DNA from 4 places in the Rhizobium sp. BT04 genome. Region 2 is predicted to be linked to each of the others. Evidence: riboswitches for the same ligand, from Rfam matches in the RefSeq annotation. Region 2 holds a riboswitch; each other region holds the start of a gene.
The links. Region 2 has a riboswitch for cobalamin ahead of QMO82_RS18865 (CbtB domain-containing protein). Riboswitches for the same ligand answer to the same signal wherever they lie in the genome.

Region 1 (5,456 bases), 1.2 Mb from region 2:
CCGCCATGGAAGCTGCTGGAAATTTCGAGGATGCCGCCGGCAATCGCCACACCCATCGCCATGGAGATGCGCTGGGCAACGGCATTGATCGCGGTCGCCTGGCTGCTGTCGGCATTGTCGATATCGCCGAAGGCCATGGCGTTGACGCCCGAGAAAGCCATGGAGCGGAACAGGCCGCCGATCAGCAGGCAGGCCATGATCAGGAACAGCGGCGTTTCGGCGGTGAACAGGCCGTTGATGCCGAGGAAGATCGCCGCCAGCAAGGTGGTGATCGAGATCACGGTGCGGAAGCCGAAGGCATTGAAGGTGCGTGAAGCCGCGAATTTCGATCCCATCGAGCCGAGCGCGCTGACGAAGGTGACCGAGCCCGATTGCAGTGGCGTCAGGCCGAAGCCGAGCTGCAGCATCAGCGGCATTAGGAAGGGCAGGGCGCCGAGCCCCATACGGAAGTTCGAAGCGCCAAGGATCGCCGCCCGGAACAGGGGATAGCGGAACATTTTCGGATCGAGAAGCGGATAGGGCGCGCGGCCGGCATGCAGGAGATAGAGGAGGCCGGCAAGGACGCCGATCGCCACAGTGATGTAGCCGTAGACGACGGGCACGGCCGGCAGGCTGATGACCGACAGGCCGAAGACGAAGCCGGAAAAGCCGAAGCCGCAGAGGAAGAAGCCGGGAAAATCCATCGGCCGCGGACTGCGCGGCTCGACCGCCGGCAGGAAGCGCGTGACGAGGATGATGCCGAGCACGCCGATCGGGACGTTGATCCAGAAGATCCAGTGCCAGGTGAGATAGGTGGTGAGGAAGCCGCCGATCGGCGGCCCCATGATCGGGCCGATCAGTGCCGGAATGGTGAGCCAGGCCATGGCATCGACGAGTTCGTGGCGCGGCGTTCCCCGGACCAAAAGCAGGCGGCTGACCGGCGTCATCATCGAGCCGTCGGCGCCCTGGATCAGCCGTGAGACGACGAAGGCCGCGATCGAATGGGAAAAGGCGCAGGCAATCGAGCCGATCATGAAGACGAAGATCGCCAGGCGGAAGACATTGCGTGCGCCGAAACGATCGGACATCCAGCCGCTGATCGGAATGAAGATCGCCAGCGCCACGAGATAGCTAGTGACGGCCAGCTTCAGCGCGATCGGCGAGGTGCCGATATCGGCTGCGATCGCCGGCAGGCTGGTGGCGATCACGGTCGAATCCATCTGTTCCATGAACAGGGCGACCGCGAGGATCATGGGCGTCAGGCGGGGCACGGCAACCGGGATGCTGCGAGGGACTATATCGTCCATACGCCTTCGGTGGCGATAGGGCCATAGAAACTATCGATGAAGGGGTTTGCCGAGCCGCTTCAAACCGACGCGGGGCGGGCGGTGCGTTGGAGACAGACGCTTCAAGGGCAAGCAACAAAACCAGGCAGCCGCACGGTCATCTTAGCCGGGTGCACCAACGCCCAAGAGAGCCTCATCCTGAGGTGCGCAGGCCAAAGGCCGGAGCCTCGAAGGGCGAGGCGGGTGCACCGGCGTGGACGCGAAATAGTGAACGACGAAAGAAGCGGCGCTGCGGCGTGTCCTTCGAGGCCCCTACGGGGCACCTCAGGATGAGGAATCGCGGCGGATGCCGCGCCGTCCTCTCGACCGCGTGCCGGCGCCGCCTGCTCGCGGCTTGCCGCCACCGCACTTTCCTGAAATACATGCGCTGTCAGGTGCCCGCCGATGAGGCGGGAGAATCGGGAATCCGGTGCAAGACCGGAACGTGCCCAACGCTGTAAGGCCGACGCTTGCCGCATCACTACGCCACTGGCTTTTGCCGGGAAGGCTGCGGCAGACGGATGACGCCAAGTCAGAAGACCGGCCTGGCAAGATAGACCCAACCCGCGCGGACGGCGGGCGGTTGCGTTGTTGGGGATTTGACGATGCGACCCTTTGATGAGGATGCCCTTTTGGCGGCGTCCGGTTTTTCGCTGGCCGAACGCGAGGCCGTTTATCACGCGATCATGACGCGGCGTGACGTGCGCAGTCAGTTCCTGCCCGATCCCTTGCCCGACCATGTCGTGGAGCGGCTGCTGACGGCTGCTCATCATGCGCCCTCTGTCGGCTTCATGCAGCCGTGGAATTTCATTCTGGTGAAAAGTCCAACCGTGCGAGCGCGCATCCAGGATGCTTTTTCGAAGGCCAACGAGGAAGCGGCTTTGATGTTTGAGGGCGAGCGGCGGCAGGTCTACCGTTCCCTCAAGCTCGAAGGCATCGTCGAGGCGCCGCTCGGCATATGCGTAACCTGCGATCCCACCCGCAGCGGCAGCGTGGTGCTGGGGCGCACGCACAATCCCAGGATGGATAGCTATTCCACAGTCTGCGCCATACAGAATCTCTGGCTTGCGGCCCGCGCCGAAGGGATCGGTATCGGCTGGGTCAGTATCTTTCGCGAGGGTGACCTGAAGAGCATTCTCGGCATACCCGAGCATGTCGAGGTAGTCGCCTGGCTCTGCGCCGGTTTCGTCGACAAGCTCTACGACGAGCCGGAACTCTCCGTCAAAGGCTGGCGGCAGCGGCTGCCGCTCGAGGAGCTCGTGTTTCACGACGGTTGGGGACGGCGGGAGCGCTGAACAGCGTCGCCTCAAACCCGGCTCCGCCAATCACTGCTGTTGCGGCTGCGGGCCCGGCGATGCCGGATTGGCGAGGTCGATCGAGCCCTGATCTCCGGCGAGGAATTGCGGGCCGACCTGGCGGACCTTGTTCTGCGTGGGGTCATAGGGACGATCGGGAACGGATGGCTGCGGCGCGGCAGCGGCAGCATCCTTCGCCGGCGGATTGGTACGGATTGATGTGATCGAGCCCTGTTGCGGCGGTTCGCTCAAGGCTTGCTTGCCGCGCATCTCGTCGTAATAGGCGGTGAGATTGCAGGCGCAGGAGGACTTTTCGCCGGGCGTGCGGTTCTTGTAGGCAAAGGCGTTCTTCATGGCGCTGTAGGGCGTGCCGGTTGCGACCGAGATCATGTTCGAGGCTTCGGTGCTCGTCACGTCACGATAAAACAGTTCCGTCTCGATCCCCGGGCACATCTTGGCGCAAGTCTCAGCGTCGCGGCCGAAATCGACCGAAGTGGCGTTCGAGCTGATCGGGAAGAAGCCGCCGTCGCAGCTGCGCACGCACATGGTGCTGACCGGCGAGAGCATCTCGGCTCGCGGCAGGCCGTAACGCGGATCGACCTCTTCACCGCCGCCGAGCGGAATGAAGGTATCGGTGCGCATCGCCTGCTCCTCGACACTCGGGGCGGGGTCGGCGGCGCTGCGGTCGGCCGGGGGATAGAAGTTTTCGCTGTTGCAGCCATTGCTGTCGAGAGCGGCAATCAGTTCGCGGCGCTCGCCATCATCGCCGTTCTGGCCGGCCAGCTCGTTGCGGCGGTCCTGGAGATAACCGATATTGTCGATCATGCGGGCTTCGGCCTGCGACAGCTCGGCGCAATAATCGTCATTCTCGCCGCCGATCACGACCATGCTGCCCGAGGTGCAACCATTGCTGCGCAGCTCGGAGCGGACCTTGCGCAGCTCGAGGTTCTGCTCGGCCATGGCGCTGGCATATTGGCGCGCTTCCCGGCCGTTGCTATTGCCGATCGTTCGCGGCAGGTCGGCGAGGCGGCCGCGCAGGTCCTCGCAGACAGCACTCGTCTGCGCGGCGGCAGGCGTCGCGAAGGCAAGGAGGAGGGCAAGAGACAGGTTTCGGCGTTTCACGGCTCGTCCCGGAATGAACAAACGGTAGATGATCGAATGCGGCCTCGATCGCCGCACGTTGTCTCTTAACGTGTTTCTCTTAATAAGCTTGGAGAAAATCCTAGCGCATTTTCGTGATCTTATCCAGCAGACGCGGGCAATCTTCCGTAAGGGGAGGTCGGGACAGCTTCCCGCTAGATCTGCCTGGAGCGCGCCATTTCGGCGCGCATCCAGCTTGAGTCTCCCCATGTAGAGAGCCAGATCATCAGATCGGTGAGCGCGGCGACGATGGGCAGAAGCAGCGCATAGCTGACGCCGTGCCGTGTCTGATTTTTCTCGGCTTCGCTAAGGTGAGCCAATTCCTCTTCCTGAATCGAGGCAATAAGGCCATGCAACTGTGGATCGCGGGTGTCCAGGGATGCCAATTGATCTTCCAGATGACGGTGAACCGTGCTTTCAACCGCCTCGGTACAGATCCAGACCATGTTGCGCCCACCGAGGGCTGTCAGGAAACCGAGCAGATACCCTCCGAGGCTCCAGAATGCCATGACGCGGCATGGCTTGGCATGCCTTGAAGGCATTGCGTCGCGAAACAGGCGGCAATGCTCGATTTCGTCGTTCCGCATGTCACAAAGCGCCGGCACGATGTCAGGAAACAGCCGGCGGGCCATCCAGATCTGTGCCCTGTAGATACGAATTGCGCCGAACTCGCCGGCATGATTGACCTTGAGAATACGACGAACGGTTACTGCGCGCTTACCGGCACTGCTTGACGGATTGTCCATGATCCACGTTGCCCCACAGTTCCCTGTCGGCAATAGGCACTGTTGCCGCCACCATCGTCAATGGTTGACACAACGGATGAGGTACAATTCGAATGTCCGCTTCGGGGCGGGCAGGCAGTCGCAAATCGCGCTGGCGCAGCGAAGGCGAAAAGAGCGGAGAACATGACGAGCATTTCCAACGAGCTTCACGTCCCCGCGACAACAGTCGGAATATCGGAAGCCCAACGCGGCCTCCACCTCTTCGTTGACGGTTGCTACGAACCCGGTTCCGGGCAGGGGGGCTGGGCTTTTGTCGCTTATCGCGATGCCGTGGAAATCGCGTGCGGATTTGGTGGCGTCGAAGATTCCGCCAATAATTCAATGGAATTGATCGCCGTGCTTAAGGCAGTCCTGTGGATCAATAGTGAAGCAACGGGCGAAGCCGTCATCATCTGGTCGGATTCCATCTATGCCGTCAAAGGCTGCAATGTCAGGCGACATATCTGGAAGAACAACGGCTGGAAGAAAAGCAGCCCGAATGGGAATGCCCGGAGCCGAACGATCGCCAATGCGGAACTGTGGAAGTCAGTCGATCGTCAGCTATCCCGGAACGCCCTGGTGACCGTTGCCTGGTGCAAGGGTCATTCCGGCGTTGCCGGCAACGAACGCGCGGATACGCTTGCGGATAAAGGGCGCCTGTCGATGCAGGGCGCCCGATAACTGTTGCATATCAACCGGTTGCAGATGCTCGGGACAAGCCCGAGCATGACAAGATGAGGAACCTGCTTATGCCGGCTGCGATGCTTCGACGACAGCGAGGGCTGCCATGTTGACGACGCCGCGGGAGGTGACCGAGGGGGCGAGGATGTGGGCGGGCAGGGCGGCGCCGAGCAGGATCGGGCCGACATGCAGGCCGTCGGTCATCGACTTGACGACGCCGAGCGTGATGTTGGCGGCGTCGAGGTTCGGGAAGACCAACAGGTTCGCCTCGT
Region 2 (5,456 bases):
GCGATCGTCTCTCCATCAGGCTTGACCACATAGATGTCGGAGGATTTCAGCAGCCCGTTGATCTCCTTGAGATAGAGATTGGCGGCATCGCGCAGCGCCGTATCCTCGGGCGCGCTCACCAATTCCTTGATGTCCTCGTGATCGGCGATCAGCGCCGGCAGCGCTTCGTAGCGGTTGAGATGCCCGCTGAGCGCCGAGACCGCAAGGCGCAGCGCCGTTCCCGCCTGCGCCGAGGCTTCCGCCATATAGGCGCGCGTCGCGATCGCGCTTCCATAGGTGAAGAAGGCGAAGGTGATCAGCGGCACCACGAGCAACGCCGCTATCGCGCGATATCGCAAAGACAGATCCCGCTCCTCCCCTTTCTGCCTCCACTCCCCAGCGAGGCCCGACAGTGCCGAGTTTAATGAGACGGACGGGGATTTCCAAGGGCCTGCCGAAACTTGACACTTAACGAACGCGGATATCCTATTGCTGCACCGCAAGGAGGCCCCGCCCATGAGCGACGATCAGACACCCGCCGACAGCAAGCTCACCACATCCAAGCGTCGCTGGGCCGCCGAAGGCAAGTTCCTGACCGGCCGCATCAGCCGACCCGAAACCGAGCGCCTGCCGCCCGGCCAACACCTCGTCAAGAACTGGCCGGTGCTCGATCTCGGCCAGCAGCCTGTTGTCTCTACGGATACTTGGCGGCTCGAGGTGCGCGGCCTCGTCGAAACGCCGCTCACCCTCACCTGGGCCGCCTTCCACGCGATCGAGCAGAGCACTAAGGTCAGCGATATCCACTGCGTCACCACATGGTCGCGCTACGACAACAAATGGAAGGGCGTCTCGACGCGCGATCTGCTCGATCTCGCCATGCCCAAGCCGGAAGCCGGTTACGTCATGCTGACCAGTTATGACGGCTATACCACCAACCTGCCGCTCGCCGATTTCGCCGCCGAGGACGCGATCCTTGCCACCGCCTGGGAAGGCTTGCCGCTGACGGCGGATCACGGCGGCCCGATGCGCCTGGTCGTGCCGCATCTCTATTTCTGGAAAAGCGCCAAATGGCTGCGCCGCATCGAGCTTATGCCGGACGACGAGGCCGGTTTCTGGGAAAAGAACGGCTACCACATCTACGGCGATCCGTGGCGCGAGCAGCGCTATTCCGACGATTGAGCCTCCGGCCGCAGCAAGCGGCGAAGCGCATAAAAACCAACGCCGAACAATGCGGCAAGCCCCGTCAACGATGCCATACTGGCTGGATGAAGCGGTACCTTGCTCCAGTGCGGCTTGACAACATCGGCGGTGTTGAAGGCCTCGCCGCTGAACCGGCAGGTGACGAGCGCAAGGCCGCGCCGCACCATGTCGGCGTCGACCGCGGAAATGATTTCACCCGCCGCAGCGCTCTCCCGCGGCATCTCACGCATCGAAAACAAGACGGCCTTGGTCGCTGCGAGATAGGCATGGGCGCATTGGTTGAACGGGCTTTCCTCGTCCGTCACGCTACCCGGCATCCGGCCCCATAGACAATAGGAATACTGGATTTCGGCATAGTTCAGCACGCGGCGGAACCGCTCGTTGGTATCGACCGCTTGCGACGCAAGGTCAATGATCCCACTGCGATAGTCTGAAATCACCGCCATCTCGCCATGGGAAATCTCGGGGATATCCAGCCCGGCATGGCTGCCGCCGCCGCTGCGGCTATGGGCAAAGGCGTTTCCGGCAACCACGCAAGAAAAGGCGACGCCGACAAACGCCGTCGACAGGAGCGGTATGGTTCGGCTGCTTTTCATGTTTGCCCGAAAAGTTCAGGGCGCCGGTATGCGGCGCCCCTCGATGCATTCAGTGAAACGCCGTTGCCGGCCGACCTCGTTGCGGCCCGCCTTTCACGGCAAGCTGCTTTTCCGCCAGCACTCCGAAGGCGAGGCCCAAGGTTGCCCAGAGGATCACGTGCATGCCGAGCGAGGTCGTGCGGAACCGCCAGAGCACCATCGCCGAGAAATTCTCCGGCACCTCGTTGATCGGCGGCAGCAGATAGAGCACGAGGCCGATGAAGACGAGATAGGCGATGCCGGCGATGATCGCACCGTTCCAGAGACCGAAACGTTCGGCAAGACGGCGCGACAGCGCCACTGTGGCAACCAGCGCGGCAAGCGAAACGACGATCATCAGGAAGAACATTTCGGTCCTGACGCCGATCGTGTCGGGATTGCCGACCGCCGGCGGATTGGCCGGATACTTGATCCCGGGAACAAGAACGATCGCCACGAAGGCGGCAAGGGCGATGACCGCCGAAGTGCCGCGCGCCGAAAGGCTGCTGAAGCGCCCGTGCACGAAAGCGAAGGCAAGCGCAAAAAGCCCGCCGACGGCGACGCTGTAGGCCATGACGCCGGTAAAAAGGCCGAGACCGGCCTGCGTGGCGCGACTGACGATTTCAGGTTCAGCAGCTTCGCCGGCCGCCTGCGCAGTCGCCGCCTCGAAGGCGATGGCCGCATCGACCAGCGGCTCGCCGAAGGTATGGGCGAAGGCAAAAACGAGAATACCGGCAATCAGGCCCGCGAGCATGCCGCGAAGCAGAAGGTTTCCAACCATGTCAGGAACTCCCCTAAAGCATGTCGCGCAAAACTGTGTGAGCGGTTTCGCGAGAACGACATGCGCAAAACAAGACCTAAGGCGCGAGAAGCGAATCTGAAAGATCGCGACGCGCTTTAGTGGCAGGGAAAGCCGAGGAGATGACGACCGTCATGCACGAATTCGTGCACATACATGCCATTGAACAGCGCCATTGCGCCTTCCTCGGTACCGACGAAATAGAGGACGATGAGCATCAGCAGGCCGCCGAAGATCGCCCAGGGCAGGATCTCTCCTAAGGGGATCGGCGCCGGTACTGCTGCGGGCGCGAAAGTGGTGTCAGACATGTATTCCTCCGGGAATGACGCGTTCAGTCGAAAGAGTGCTTACGCAGGTGGGTCTGACTTCCAACGCGAAGAGCTTTCGACACGCTGGTCACAGTGGCGCGACCGTGCCGGATTTCCACCGGCTTCCAAACCCGCAACAGCACGGTTATATCTGCACGCCGAAGAGACTGTCAACGAAACTTCACAAGCCGGCAAAGACGCTGGAGCCGCATTCCGGGAGATCAGAACGATGGTGAATACGCGCCTCACCTGGATCTGCCACGGCGCGACGATGGCAAGCCGCAAAGCCCTGTTCCCGCTCGACGAACCGCTGGAAGACAAGGCGGAGGAAGAAGCGGCCAGCATGGCTGCCCCTCCCCGCGCCGACCGTATCGCCACGAGCCCCGCCTTACGCGCGCGCCAGACCGCGGAAGCGCTTCGCCTTGACGCCCGGATAGATCAGGCGCTTCGCGACTGCGACCATGGCCGCTGGGCCGGCAGGTCGATCACCACGGTCGAGGCAGACGAGCCGGCAAACCTCCTGGCCTGGATGAGCGATCCGGAAGCTGCCCCGCATGGCGGCGAGAGCCTTGTTGATCTGCGCAGGCGGGTCGCCAGCTGGATGGACAATGAATCCAGCCTCGGCGGCCATGTGATCGCCGTCAGCCACGCGGCCGTCATTCGGGCAGCGGTGGCGCATGTGCTTCAGGCGCCACTCCCTTCCTTCTGGCTGAGCGACGTCGAGCCACTCGCCGTCATTCACATGACCACTGATGGACGGCGCTGGTCTCTACGCTTTCCGCATTAGAGCCCGAGGCCGCTGTAACACCTTGAATCGCTGCATAAACTTATCCAGCCTTACACAAGCAAATCGCGTCATCTCTATTGAACCCGGTTTGGCGGGGACTACTTCCTTATCCCAAGGAGATGGAAGAATGACATATGATTGGAGTGGGGAGCGCACGCGACGCTTGCGTTTGATGCGTTTTGCCACAGTCACAGTTCTGGTCGGTCTCATCGTCAGCGTCCCGCTGCTGATCGTCACCGCCTGAAGCACGAAAGGGCGAGCGGTGCCATGGCACGCTCGCCTTCGTTCTTTTCACACGCCAGTCTGCAATCACGACGAAGACCGCGCTCAGCGTTTCTCGGTCTCGCAAAAGCACCCCTCTGGTCCCTTGACGGTACAGCAACAGGCTGCCGCCTCCGATAATTCGCCTTCTGGTTTCAACGAACATTTCAGACTTTTGTGCTACTTCCGCGAAGGTTGGAGATGGAGAAGGCGTGGTGCCGGTATTTTTCCAGAGCAGGGCCGGAAGGCAATGTGTGTCGATCGTCGGGTTCGGGATCACTCTCTGGCTCCTCGGCACGCTGCTGCAGCTTGACGACAGCCTTGCCTTCTTCATGACCGGTTTCGGCGAATACGGCGCCGACAAGCTCGTTCTGGCGCTGGGCATCGCCGGTGCCATGAGCTTCATCTATTCGGTGCTGCGCATCGCCGACCTGCGCAAGGAAACGGAACAGCGCGCCGCCGCTCAGGCAAAGGCCGATTGGACCGCAACCCACGACCACCTGACCAAACTGCCGAACCGCTACGCCTTCGAGCGCAAGATTCTTTCCCGGCCGATCAAGACCGACGAGGCCGAGATCGAGGAGTGGGGCCGCAACGTCACCCTCTTCTCCGTCGACCTCGACGGCTTCAAGAAAGTTAACGATCTCGTCGGCCACAAGGGCGGCGACGTCCTGTTGATCGAGGTTGCCAGACGCATCTGCGCGCTCGGCAATGCCGACTGCGTCTATCGCTTCGGCGGTGACGAATTCGTCATCGTCGCGTTCGCCCTGACGGCGCAACGCGAGGAGCGTTTTGCCAAGCTTTTGATCCAGGCCATTACCCGGCCGATCCATATCGATGGCTTTGCCGTCGAAGTCGGCGCCAGCGTCGGCTACGACCGCTGGGTCGAGGGAGCCGAACCCCTTGAAGATGCCGCCCATCGTGCCGACCTTGCCATGTACGAGGCGAAATCACGCGGACCCAACCATTATTTCGTCTTCGAACCGTCGATGCAGGACAAGGTAACGGAACGCGCCGCGCTGGAAACCAGGCTGCGTGCTGCAATTTCCACCAAGGCGATCAAACCCTTCTATCAGCCGCTGATCGACCTGAAGTCCGGCCAGCTCTGTGGCTTCGAGGCCTTGGCGCGCTGGATCGGCGATGATGGTGTCAACATCCCGCCGCCTGTCTTCATTGATATCGCCGAGGAGACGGGCATGATCACCGCATTGTTCGAGGATCTTCTCGCCCAGGCCTGCAGCGACGCACTCACCTGGCCGGAGCATGTGACCTTGTCCTTCAACGTCTCGCCGGTGCAGATGGAAGACAGGCTCCTGACTTCCCGCATCCTCAAGGTTCTCTCGGCAAGCCGGCTGCCGCCGCAGCGCCTGGAAGTGGAGATCACCGAAAATGCGCTGATCCAGGATCCCGCCATCGCCGTCGTCGTTCTCGACGAACTGCACGCGGCCGGCATCCAGATCGCCCTCGACGATTTCGGCACCGGCTATTCGAGCCTCGCCCAACTCGCC
Region 3 (5,456 bases), on a different replicon from region 2:
GCATTTCCGGCAGCGAACTCTATCGCTGGCGGCTGCTGACCCCGGACGGGGAGCCGGTCCCGACCACCAGCAATATCGCCGTGCCCGTCCAGGGGATTTTTCGGGCGATGACCGAGGATGCGCCGCTTTTCGTGCTGGCCAGTTACAACTGGCGGAAAAGCGCGACGCCGGCGCTGAAGATGCAGCTCTCCCAGGCTGCCCGCTACCGCAGGATGATTGCCGGCATCGAATCCGGCACATGGCTGCTGGCCGAGGCAAGCCTGCTCGACGGGCTGCCGGCGACCGTCCACTGGGAGGACTATGAGGATTTTGCGTTGGCCTATCCGCAGGTGCGAGCCGTCAAGGATCGTTTCGTTATCGACGGCAAACGGCTGACGACCTCAGGCTCGCTTCCGACCGTCGACCTGATGCTGGAGGTGATCCGGCAGCGGCAGGGTTATTCGCTGGCGCTCGAAGTCAGCCGGCTGTTCCGCTATGAGCAGCCGTCCTTCCATGCCGATGAGCCGCTCTCCGCGGCTTCGGCCGGGTTGCGTATGCACGATCCCCGCGTGGCGCAGGCAGTAAAACTGATGGAGGAGCATATCGAGCAGCCCCTGATCCTCACGCGGCTCGCCCGCCGGGTGGGCATCAGCGCCCGGCATCTGCAGGATCTTTTCCAGCAGAGCATTGGCGCGCCGCCGCATGTGCATTATCTCGCCCTGCGCCTGAACGCAGCCCGGCGCAAGGTGATCGAGACGACAGCCTCCTTCGCTGATATCGCGGCGGCGACCGGCTTCAACTCGGCCTCGGCCTTTGCCAGGAGCTACCGGGCGAGTTTTTCCGAAAGCCCGTCCGAGACGCGCCGCCGCTTGCGCCGCCGCATCACACCGACGTAGGCTGGAAGGCGTCTCGCAACATATCCGCTAGTTCGCGAACTGCCTCACTGGATCGGTAGGGATTGCGCCGGAGCACGACTTTCGAGGAATCGACCGGCGGAAAACCGTCTTCGGCGGTGAGCTCGCGGCAGCCGGGCGGAATGTTGCTGCGGCACAGCGTGGTAACGGCAAGGCCCGCGGTGACGGCATTCTTCAGCCCCGAGCCGGTATCGGCGATGAAGGCGATCCGGTAATTGCGGCCGATCTGCTCAAGCGATCGGAGCGCATAATCGCGCGACCATGCGGAATTGCGATAGGTCGCAATCGGCAGGGGATCAATGTCGTGCAGCCGATGAACCATTGAAGTAACCCAGACTGTGGGGTCAACGCAGAGGACCTCGCCTTTCGTCTGGTCGCTCCAGTCGAAAACGACGGCGAGATCGAGTTCGTCCCGCTCAAGGGCGGCGAGGTTACGGACGGTATAGTCGCAGGATACGGTGACCTCGACGGCCGGGTGGCGCACGGCGAAAGCCGCAAGGGCTGCCGGCAGCACCGTCTGGCTGTATTCCTCGGGAATGCCGATGCGCACCGGCCCATCCAGCGGTTTGCTGCGGATCGTCGCGGCGGCCTCGCTCAGCAGGTCGATGATCCGGCGGGCATAAGGCACGAGCTGTATGCCCTGGCGCGTCAGCAGTACACCGCGGGCACCGCGCTCGAACAGCGTTTCGCCGATCGTCTCCTCGAGCTTCTTGATCTGGCTGCTAACCGCCGATTGCGTCCGCCCGATGCGCTGGGCAGCCGTCGAGAAATTCGACGTCTCGGCCACGACAAGGAAGGTCCTCAGGAGCTCGCTTTCAATAGGTTCATGCATGGGCAGCCATAGAAAAAATCGATAACAGCTATCTCTACTATTCGTTTGTCTGATGTCAATTCCTGGCGCACAAAAGACCCGCGTTCGACTTCCTTCTTTGAGACCATCTGCGTGACCATTGAAAATCCGACCACGCGCCTCGCCGGCAGCGAGCACGAGAAGGGTGTGCTTCTCATTGTTGCCGCGACGCTTGCCTGGAGTGCGAGCGGCGTCTATTCGCGGCTGCTCACAACCGACGTATGGACGGCGATCGCCTGGCGGTCATTGTTCGGTGGCCTGTTTCTGCTGATCCCCTGCCTTTTCCTCGAAGGGGGCATCTCGCGGCGGCAATGGCGTTCCGTCTTCCATCCGAGCGGTCTGGCGATGATCGCCTGCCAGACCTTCAGTCAGGGATGTTTCATCGGGTCGCTTTACATGACCACCGTTGCCAATGTGACGATGATCTATGCGACGACTCCGTTCATCGCGGCGCTGTTCGGCTGGCTGATCCTCAAGGAGAGGGTGGCCCGGCGGACCATGATTGCCGGCGGCATCTCGCTCCTCGGCGTCGCCGTCATCGTCGCCTCGTCGATCGGCGGCGGTACCGGCTGGGGCGACCTGCTGGCGCTCGGCATGACCGCGTCCTTCGCGCTCGTCATCATCATCCCGCGCATCAGCCCCGGCGTGCCGAGCCTGCCGCCGACCGTCGTCAGCGCCTTCCTGACCCTCATCATCTTCGCGCCGTTCGGTTCGGTCGGCTCGCTCGACCTGCACAACTGGATCGTCCTGGCCGCCTTCGGCGCCACCAATTTCTCCCTGGCGCTGGTGCTTTTCCTTGCCGGGGCAAAGCGGATGCCGCCGGCGGAAGCCGCGCTGATCGGCACGATGGAAATCGTGCTGACACCCTTCTGGGTCTGGCTGCTGTTTTCCGAGCAACCGCCCGTCGCCACCTATTTCGGCGGCGCGATCATCCTCGGCGCCGTGTTCTGGCACACAGCGATCGACGCCAACCGCGGCCGGCGAACGCATCGCGCCTAAGCCGGCCATCTCCCGCCAGACGGCAATCAAATCTTCCCGGACGGTCCGGAAAACCGCCGTATTCGCGGGATCAATTATTGACCCTGCGCAGCGCGCTCCTGCGACTTCACCGACTGTCGTCTTTGAGTTGCACCCATGTCGTTTTTTTGATCGCTGTTTTCCGTCAGGCATGGTTTGTTTGTGGTGTTCAAGGCGCTATCTCGCAAACTGGCGAAATGGCCCATCGGGAAGCCGGCCTGACGCCGGCGCTGCCCGCAGCGGTAGAAGAACTGAAATCCTCACGGAAATCGCCGGAAAGATCCGGAAAGATCTCGCGATGGATCGAAAGGAGTTTCTGGAGCCGGACACCAGCTCTTGCGCGGCAAATCGACGGATTGCGGCGGGCGATCACGAACGACAGGCCAGACCGTGGCGTTCACTCTTCTCCTCCACCAATCTGTCCCTTTTGCAAAATCCGAATATCGCCCGATGCGGCGGTATCCGGCGCTGTCGACACCGGGCTGCAGAGGAGGCAGGCCGGAGGGAATGTTGCCATCGGCTGCATCGGTTGCAGATCGAGGCATTCAAACACGTGGGAGGAATCCATGAGCAAGAATAGAGGCGTCGTTTATCTCCGGCCGGGCAAGGTCGAAGTGCGCGACATCGACGACCCGAAGCTGGAAGCGCCCGATGGCCGCCGCATCGAGCACGGCGTGATCCTGAAGGTGATCTCGACCAACATTTGCGGCTCCGACCAGCACATGGTCCGCGGTCGCACGACGGCGATGCCGGGCCTGGTCCTCGGTCATGAAATCACCGGCGAGATCATCGAGAAAGGCGTCGACGTCGAGATGCTCGACATCGGCGATATCGTCTCGGTGCCGTTCAATGTCGCCTGCGGCCGTTGCCGCTGCTGCAAGTCACAGGATACCGGCGTCTGCCTGACGGTAAACCCGGCCCGCGCCGGCGGCGCTTACGGCTATGTCGACATGGGCGGCTGGATCGGCGGACAGGCGCGTTACGTCACCATTCCCTATGCCGATTTCAACCTGCTGAAAATCCCGGATCGCGACAAGGCGATGGCAAAGATCCGCGATCTCACCATGCTCTCCGACATTCTGCCCACCGGCTTCCATGGCGCGGTGCGTGCCGGCGTTGGCGTCGGCTCGACCGTCTATGTCGCCGGCGCCGGCCCTGTCGGTCTTGCGGCTGCGGCTTCGGCCCGCATTCTCGGCGCTGCGGTCGTGATGATCGGTGATTTCAACAAGGACCGTCTGGCGCATGCCGCCAAGGTCGGCTTCGAACCGATCGACCTGTCGAAGAGCGACCGTCTTGGCGACATGATCGCTGAGGTCGTCGGCACCAACGAGGTGGACAGCGCCATCGATGCGGTCGGCTTCGAGGCCCGCGGCCACTCCGGCGGCGAGCAGCCGGCGATCGTGCTCAATCAGATGATGGAGATTACCCGCGCCGCAGGTTCGATCGGTATTCCCGGCCTCTACGTCACCGAGGATCCGGGCGCTGTCGACAATGCCGCCAAACACGGCAATCTGTCGCTCCGCTTCGGCCTCGGATGGGCCAAGGCGCAGTCCTTCCACACCGGCCAGACTCCGGTGCTCAAATACAATCGTCAGCTCATGCAGGCGATCCTCCACGACCGACTGCCGATTGCCGACATCGTCAACGCCAAGGTCATCCCGCTCGACGATGCCGCCGCTGGATATGAAAGCTTCGACCATGGCGCGGCGACGAAATATGTCCTCGATCCTCATGGAGAGGTCGCGAAGGCCGCGTAACGATTGCGACCAAGGACTTTACCTGACAGGGATGGCCGGTGGAAAACCGGCCATTCCGCTTTGTCACATGACAATTTGATTGACGAACTACTGGATGCTGAACGGGAAATATTTTGCGTTGATCATGTCATAGGTCCCGTCGGCCTTGATGGTCTTCAACGCTTCGTTCAGGCGCGTCAGACGCTCCTTGTCATCGAGGCGCAGCGCGATCCCGGCACCTTCACCAAAATAGGTGATATCGACCAGATCCGGCCCTTTGAACTCGCAGCAGCTTCCCGCCTTGGTGTTGGCAATCCAGTCGTAGATGGCGAGTTTATCCTCGAGGATAATGTCGACGCTCCCATCCGCCAGCCCCTTGTACAATTCGGGCGAAGACCGAAAAATCGTCTTCTTCATTTCCGGATAAAGATGGTTGGCATAGGATTCCTGCGCTGTCGACGACGTCACTCCAAGAACTTTGCCGCTGAGGGCGGCGGGGCTGACGTCACTGATCGACGAATCCTTCCGGGCGATGAACACCGACGGGCTGTTGTAGTATTTTTCAGTGAAGGCAACCTTCTGACGCCGCTCAAGGCTCATCGACATGGATGAGATGATCGCGTCGTATTTGTCGGCAACGAGATCGGGGATGATGTCGTCCCACTTCTCGATGATAAATTGGCATTCGAACTTGCCAACCTCGCACAGCGCATTGGCAATATCGATATCGAAGCCCTGAAGCTTGTTGTTCGCATCGAGGTAATTGAACGGCGGAAAGGCACCTTCGACGGCAATTCTCATCGGCATACGATCCTGCGCAGCCACCTGGAGCGGCAAGGCCGCGGCCAGAAAGACACCCACCGCGCCCGTCATCAGCGCTCCGCGCACGATCGTCTGAATGGATATGCGTAACATCGTCGGGAGCTCCTTGGGGCGTAGTCGATCTCGCCCCATAGTGCG
Region 4 (5,456 bases), 340 kb from region 2:
GAAATCGGCGGAATCCATCGCCGCGGCGATGTTCAGCGAGCCGAGATTGCAGGAAATGTCCTTGCCGAGATATTTGTAGGAGAGGTCGTCGTTGTATTCGCTCGCCTCGCTGACCTGCAGGATTTCCGAGCAGAGATTGCTCATCGAGATGCGCCCGGCGATCGGGTTCGCCCGATTCACCGTGTCCTCGAACATGATGTAAGGGTAGCCGCTCTCGAACTGGATTTCGGCGATCACCTGGAAGAATTCGCGCGCCTTGATCTTCTTCTTCGAGATGCGGGCGTCCGCGACCATCTCGCGATACTTTTCCGTCACCGAAATCTCGGTGAAAGGCACGCCATAGACGCGTTCCACGTCATAAGGTGAAAACAGGTACATGTCCTCACTATTCCTAGCGAGCTCGAAGGTGATGTCCGGCACGACGACGCCGAGCGACAGCGTCTTGATGCGGATCTTCTCGTCGGCATTTTCGCGCTTGGTATCGAGGAAGCGCATGATGTCGGGGTGGTGGGCGTTCAGATAGACGGCACCCGCCCCCTGGCGCGCGCCGAGCTGGTTGGCATAGGAGAAACTGTCTTCAAGCAGCTTCATCACCGGGATGATGCCCGACGACTGGTTTTCGATCTGCTTGATCGGCGCGCCCGCCTCACGGATGTTGGTCAGCGACAGCGCCACGCCGCCGCCGCGCTTCGACAATTGCAGCGCCGAATTGATCGATCGGCCGATCGATTCCATATTGTCTTCGACCCGCAGCAGAAAGCAGGAGACCAGTTCGCCACGCTGCTTCTTGCCGGCATTGAGAAAGGTCGGCGTCGCCGGCTGGAAACGGCCGGAAATGATCTCGTCCACTAGGTCGCGGGCAAGTGCCTCGTCGCCGCGCGCCAAGGCCAGCGCCACCATGCAGATGCGGTCCTCATATCGCTCGAGATAGCGCTTTCCGTCGAAGGTCTTCAGCGTGTAGCTGGTGTAATATTTGAAGGCGCCGAGGAAGGTCGGGAAACGGAATTTCCTGGCATAGGCCTCGTCGAACAGATCGCGGACGAAATTGAAGGAATACTGGTCGAGAACCTCCTGCTCGTAATAACCCTCGGTCACGAGGTAATCGAGCTTTTCCCTGAGATTGTGGAAAAACACCGTGTTCTGGTTCACATGCTGCAGGAAATATTGCTTGGCTGCCAAACGATCCTTGTCGAGCTGGATCCGCCCCTCATCGTCATAGAGGTTCAGCATCGCGTTCAGCGCGTGGTAGTCGACCGCATCAGCCGCTTTCAAAGGGCGTTCGCCGGCGGGATGAGCAAAAGTGTTATGCGGTTTTGCGCCCGCATCCCGCGTCAGAGTTGTTCCCGTGTCCAAAACCGTTCCATTCCGTGTTTGACGTTGGCGAGGTCGTCTTCGGTGCCCAGCAGCTCGAACCTGTAGAGGTAAGGTACCTGGCATTTCCGCGAGATCACGTCGCCGGCGAGCCCGTATGTCTCGCCGAAATTGCTGTTGCCCGCGGCAATCACGCCGCGGATGTGTCCTCGGTTTTCCGCATCGTTCAAGAAACGGATCACCTGCTTGGGAACGGCCCCCTTGCCGCCGTCGCCGCTATAGGTCGGCACGATCAGCACGAAGGGTTCGCGGATATGGAACGCGTCTGCACCGCTTGAGGGAATGCGCGCCGCGCGCAGTCCGAGCTTGGCGACGAACCGATGGGTATTCTCGGACCGGCTGGAATAATAGACGATCAGCCCCATCGCTTTTCCGATCAGGAAAGTGCGCTGATCATGTCGGGACGGAAGCCCGCCCAATGCTGCTCGCCGGCGATGACGACCGGAGCCTGCATGTAGCCAAGGCTGCGGACGCGATCGAGCGCTTCGGCATCCTGCGAGATATCGACGATGTCATAGTCGACGCCCAGCCGGTCGAGGGCGCGGTAGGTGGCGGTGCATTGGACGCAGGCAGGCTTGCTGTAGACGGTAATGGTCATGATATTCCTCGTGACGACGCGATTGGGACGCAGGACATCGATCGGAAATCTCTTGATATCCGTCGAAAAACACTCTGATGTTTTGCAGCTATGCGGCTCGTTCAGCCGCCGGGCGTGATCCGCCCTCTTGGTGCGGGCGGCGGCCTGGACTGAGATACTGACATGACTTCACCCCGAAGTGACTCAATGCGAAGGTTTCGGGGGCGAAGGTTCGGGCCTGCGAAACGCGATGCGGAGACATCCCCGCAGCCATGCAACGCGACCATCCGGACACCCCGCCCGTGGACGTTTTGTTCGAGGCAGGTCTCCTGGCTCACGGGTCAAAGCACCCTGCCCCAGCCTTCCCGGAGCATCATGCTCCAGTGACCTGAAATCGGACAGTTGCTCACCGCTTACAGTTGCGGGGGCAGCTCCGGCATTGCCGCGCCATGATGGCGAAGCGCACCGAATTCCCGTCTTAGCCGCCGATCCTCACGAATCGACGGAACCTCGAACACTAGATATAGTACCTCAATCCAAATTCGCGTCAACGGATGGTTTTTGCCTTGCGTTACGACAGGTTTGAAATTGCTGTATTCCTGTGAAAAACAGGGATAACCAAAGCTTAAAGAAAGCAGGCTGTGGAGAAAGCCTTGATGAGAGCCGGCTATGGCCGGCGCCAAGATTTCGATTCGAGATCACGCCCGAATCGTCGATGGGACATCCCGCCGGTGACCCGCGATGTTATATCTTTATCCGAAGCAGCCTGAGCGCATTGATCGTCACCAGCACGGTGGCGCCGGTATCGGCGAGGATCGCCGGCCAGAGTCCGGTGATGCCGGCGATCGTCGTCACCAGGAACACCGCCTTCAGCCCGAGCGCGATGGTGATATTCTGCAGGATGTTGCGCATCGTGCGTTTGGACAGTTCGATCATCCGCGCCACGTCGCCGACGCGTCCGTGCAGCACTGCGGCATCCGCCGTCTCCAGCGCCACATCGGTGCCGCCGCCCATGGCGATGCCGATATCGGCAGCCGCCAGCGCCGGCGCGTCGTTGATGCCGTCGCCAACCTTGGCGACGACAAAGCCCTCGCGCTTCAATTCGCCAACGACCTGCTGCTTGTCCTCCGGCATCATCTCGCCGCGCCAGTCGATGCCGAGCATGCCGGCGACGGCCGCCGCCGTCCGCTTGTTGTCGCCCGTCAGCATCATCGCCTTGACGCCGGCCGATTTGAGCGTGGAAAGCCCCGCCTGCGCATCCTCGCGCGGCTCGTCGCGCATGGCGATCAGGCCGGCCGTGGCACCGTTGACGAGCAGCACCGATACGCTCTTGCCCTCGTCGTTCAGCGTCGTGATGCGTGCATCCTGTTCGACGCTGAGCGCCCCCCGCTCGCGAGCGGCAGGCGGCGACAGCAGATCCAGCGTCTCGCCGCCGACTTTGCCGCTGACACCCTTGCCCGGCAGTGCTTCCAGCTCGAAGGCCGGCGGCACGGGAACGCCGTCCGCCTTGGCGCGGTTGAGGATCGCCAGCGCCAAGGGATGGCTGGAACCCTTCTCCAGCACTGCGGCCCGCGACAGCAACTGCGCCTCGCTCAATCCGAAGGAAACCAGATCGGTCACCTGCGGCTTGCCTTCCGTCAGCGTGCCGGTCTTGTCGAAGGCGACCATCGTCACCTTGCCGAGCGTTTCCAGGACGGCACCGCCCTTCATCAGCAGCCCGCGCTGGGCACCTGCCGAAAGCGAGGCGGCGATCGCCGCCGGCGTCGAAATGACGAGCGCGCAGGGGCAGCCGATCAGCAGGATGGCAAGGCCTTTATAGACCCATTCACTCCAGAAGCCGCCGAGCAACAGCGGCGGAGCGACCGCAACGAGTGCGGCGACCACCACCACGCCGGGCGTGTAATAGCGCGAGAAGCGATCGATGAAACGTTCCGTCGGCGCCTTGGATTCCTGCGCCTCCTCCACCAGCTTGACGACACGGGCAATGGTATTATCGGCAGCGGCCGCCGTGACGCGAACCCTGAGTACCGCATCGCCATTCACCGTGCCGGCAAAAACGACGGCATCGACACCCTTGCGCACCGGCGTGCTCTCGCCCGTCACCGGCGCCTCGTCGATCGCGCTCTCGCCCGAGACGATGATGCCGTCCGCCGAGATGCGGTCGCCCGGACGCACCATGATGATGGCGCCGACGGCGAGGCTTTCCGCCGGCACTTCGCGCGTCTGGCCATTGTCTTCGAGCAACGCGTTCTTCGGCACCAGGGCCGTCAGCGACTGGATGCTTTCGCGCGCCTTGCCCGCCGCCACGCCCTCCAGCAGCTCGCCGACGAGGAACAGGAACACGACGGTTGCCGCTTCCTCGCCGGCATTGATGATGACGGCGCCGACGGCGGCGATCGTCATCAGCATCTCGATTGAAAACGGCGTTCCCGAGAAGGCAGCCATGACCGCGCGCCGCGCGATCGGCACCAGGCCGACCAGCATGGCGATGATGAAGGCGTAGGAGGCGATCGCAGGCACCAGATGGCCGATGGCATAGGCGGCAATCAGCGCCGCACCTGAAAGGATGGTCAGTCTGCCCTTCTTGCTCTGCCACCAGGGACCGGCCATCAGCGCATGGTCGTGCCCATGCAGACCTTCGATTTCCTTCCCGCCGCGGGCATGGCCATGATCATGGCCCGCATGATCGTGATTATGACCTTCGTGATCGTGATGGTCATGGCCCGCGTGATCGCCGTGGTCGTGATGATCGTGCGCGCCACGGTCATGCGCGGGTGCTGCGTTTCCGGCAAAGGGCGAGACCGAATAACCGAGCCCCGTCACCTTCTTCTCGATCGCCTTGAGGTCGCTGCTGCCGTCATGCCGGACGGTCATCGTGCCTGCCATCACCGAGACGGAAACATCGGCGACACCGGCAACGCGTCTGACCGCGGTATCGATCTTGGTCGCACAGGAGGCGCAATCCATGCCGCCGACCCGGTATCGTGTCTCGCTCGTCTCAACCATCATCCGCTTCCTTGTCAAACAGAAGCATCCCTCCTACATCCTCTAGCGACTAGAGGTGCAAGAGAGAAATCATGAAAAAGATCACGATCGGTGAAGCTGCGCGCCGGAGCGGCGTCAAGGTGCCGACGGTGCGTTACTATGAAAGCATCGGCCTGCTCGCGGCCCCGAGCCGCAGCGAAGGCAACCAGCGCTCCTTCGAGCCCACCGATATCAACCGCCTCGCCTTCATCCGCCATGCCCGTGAACTCGGCTTCGAGATCGAGGCGATCCGCACGCTGCTCACCCTGCAGGACGATCCGCACCAATCCTGCGCCTCGGCCGACGCCATCGCCAAGGCCCGCCTCATCGAGGTCGAGCAGCGCATCCGCAGCCTGATGGCGCTGAAGGCCGAGCTCGAAACCATGGTGGAAGGCTGCGGCCACGGCCGCGTCGACCAATGCCGCGTCATCGAGGTGCTCGCCGATCACGGCCAGTGCACGCATCCGCACCACTGATCCCTGCC

Region 1: it holds a riboswitch for cobalamin, as region 2 does, so the genes downstream of both, bluB (5,6-dimethylbenzimidazole synthase) here and QMO82_RS18865 (CbtB domain-containing protein) in region 2, are expected to answer to the same signal.
Region 3: it holds a riboswitch for cobalamin, as region 2 does, so the genes downstream of both, fdhA (formaldehyde dehydrogenase, glutathione-independent) here and QMO82_RS18865 (CbtB domain-containing protein) in region 2, are expected to answer to the same signal.
Region 4: it holds a riboswitch for cobalamin, as region 2 does, so the genes downstream of both, nrdH (glutaredoxin-like protein NrdH) here and QMO82_RS18865 (CbtB domain-containing protein) in region 2, are expected to answer to the same signal.

What each region holds. Positions count from the first base shown of each region.
Region 1 covers NZ_CP125652.1:908,822-914,277, reverse strand. Annotated here, with positions in the region: gene QMO82_RS13025 (MFS transporter) at 1-1,232, opposite strand, end outside; cobalamin riboswitch at 1,681-1,868, shown strand; gene bluB (5,6-dimethylbenzimidazole synthase) at 1,910-2,599, shown strand; gene QMO82_RS13015 (DUF2865 domain-containing protein) at 2,630-3,721, opposite strand; gene QMO82_RS13010 (demethoxyubiquinone hydroxylase family protein) at 3,895-4,485, opposite strand; gene QMO82_RS13005 (ribonuclease H) at 4,648-5,184, shown strand; gene QMO82_RS13000 (NADP-dependent malic enzyme) at 5,251-5,456, opposite strand, start outside.
Region 2 covers NZ_CP125652.1:2,105,833-2,111,288, forward strand. Annotated here, with positions in the region: gene QMO82_RS18845 (sensor histidine kinase) at 1-338, opposite strand, end outside; gene QMO82_RS18850 (sulfite oxidase-like oxidoreductase) at 496-1,158, shown strand; gene QMO82_RS18855 (hypothetical protein) at 1,143-1,775, opposite strand; gene QMO82_RS18860 (CbtA family protein) at 1,825-2,574, opposite strand; gene QMO82_RS18865 (CbtB domain-containing protein) at 2,691-2,900, opposite strand; cobalamin riboswitch at 2,929-3,050, opposite strand; gene QMO82_RS18870 (histidine phosphatase family protein) at 3,133-3,687, shown strand; gene QMO82_RS18875 (bifunctional diguanylate cyclase/phosphodiesterase) at 4,164-5,456, shown strand, end outside.
Region 3 covers NZ_CP125647.1:161,859-167,314, forward strand. Annotated here, with positions in the region: gene QMO82_RS00830 (GlxA family transcriptional regulator) at 1-875, shown strand, start outside; gene QMO82_RS00835 (LysR substrate-binding domain-containing protein) at 862-1,725, opposite strand; gene QMO82_RS00840 (DMT family transporter) at 1,837-2,742, shown strand; cobalamin riboswitch at 2,916-3,114, shown strand; gene fdhA (formaldehyde dehydrogenase, glutathione-independent) at 3,327-4,517, shown strand; gene QMO82_RS00850 (transporter substrate-binding domain-containing protein) at 4,605-5,411, opposite strand.
Region 4 covers NZ_CP125652.1:2,446,568-2,452,023, forward strand. Annotated here, with positions in the region: gene nrdE (class 1b ribonucleoside-diphosphate reductase subunit alpha) at 1-1,353, opposite strand, end outside; gene nrdI (class Ib ribonucleoside-diphosphate reductase assembly flavoprotein NrdI) at 1,332-1,736, opposite strand; gene nrdH (glutaredoxin-like protein NrdH) at 1,748-1,969, opposite strand; cobalamin riboswitch at 2,250-2,476, opposite strand; gene QMO82_RS20430 (heavy metal translocating P-type ATPase) at 2,693-4,954, opposite strand; gene QMO82_RS20435 (helix-turn-helix domain-containing protein) at 5,026-5,448, shown strand.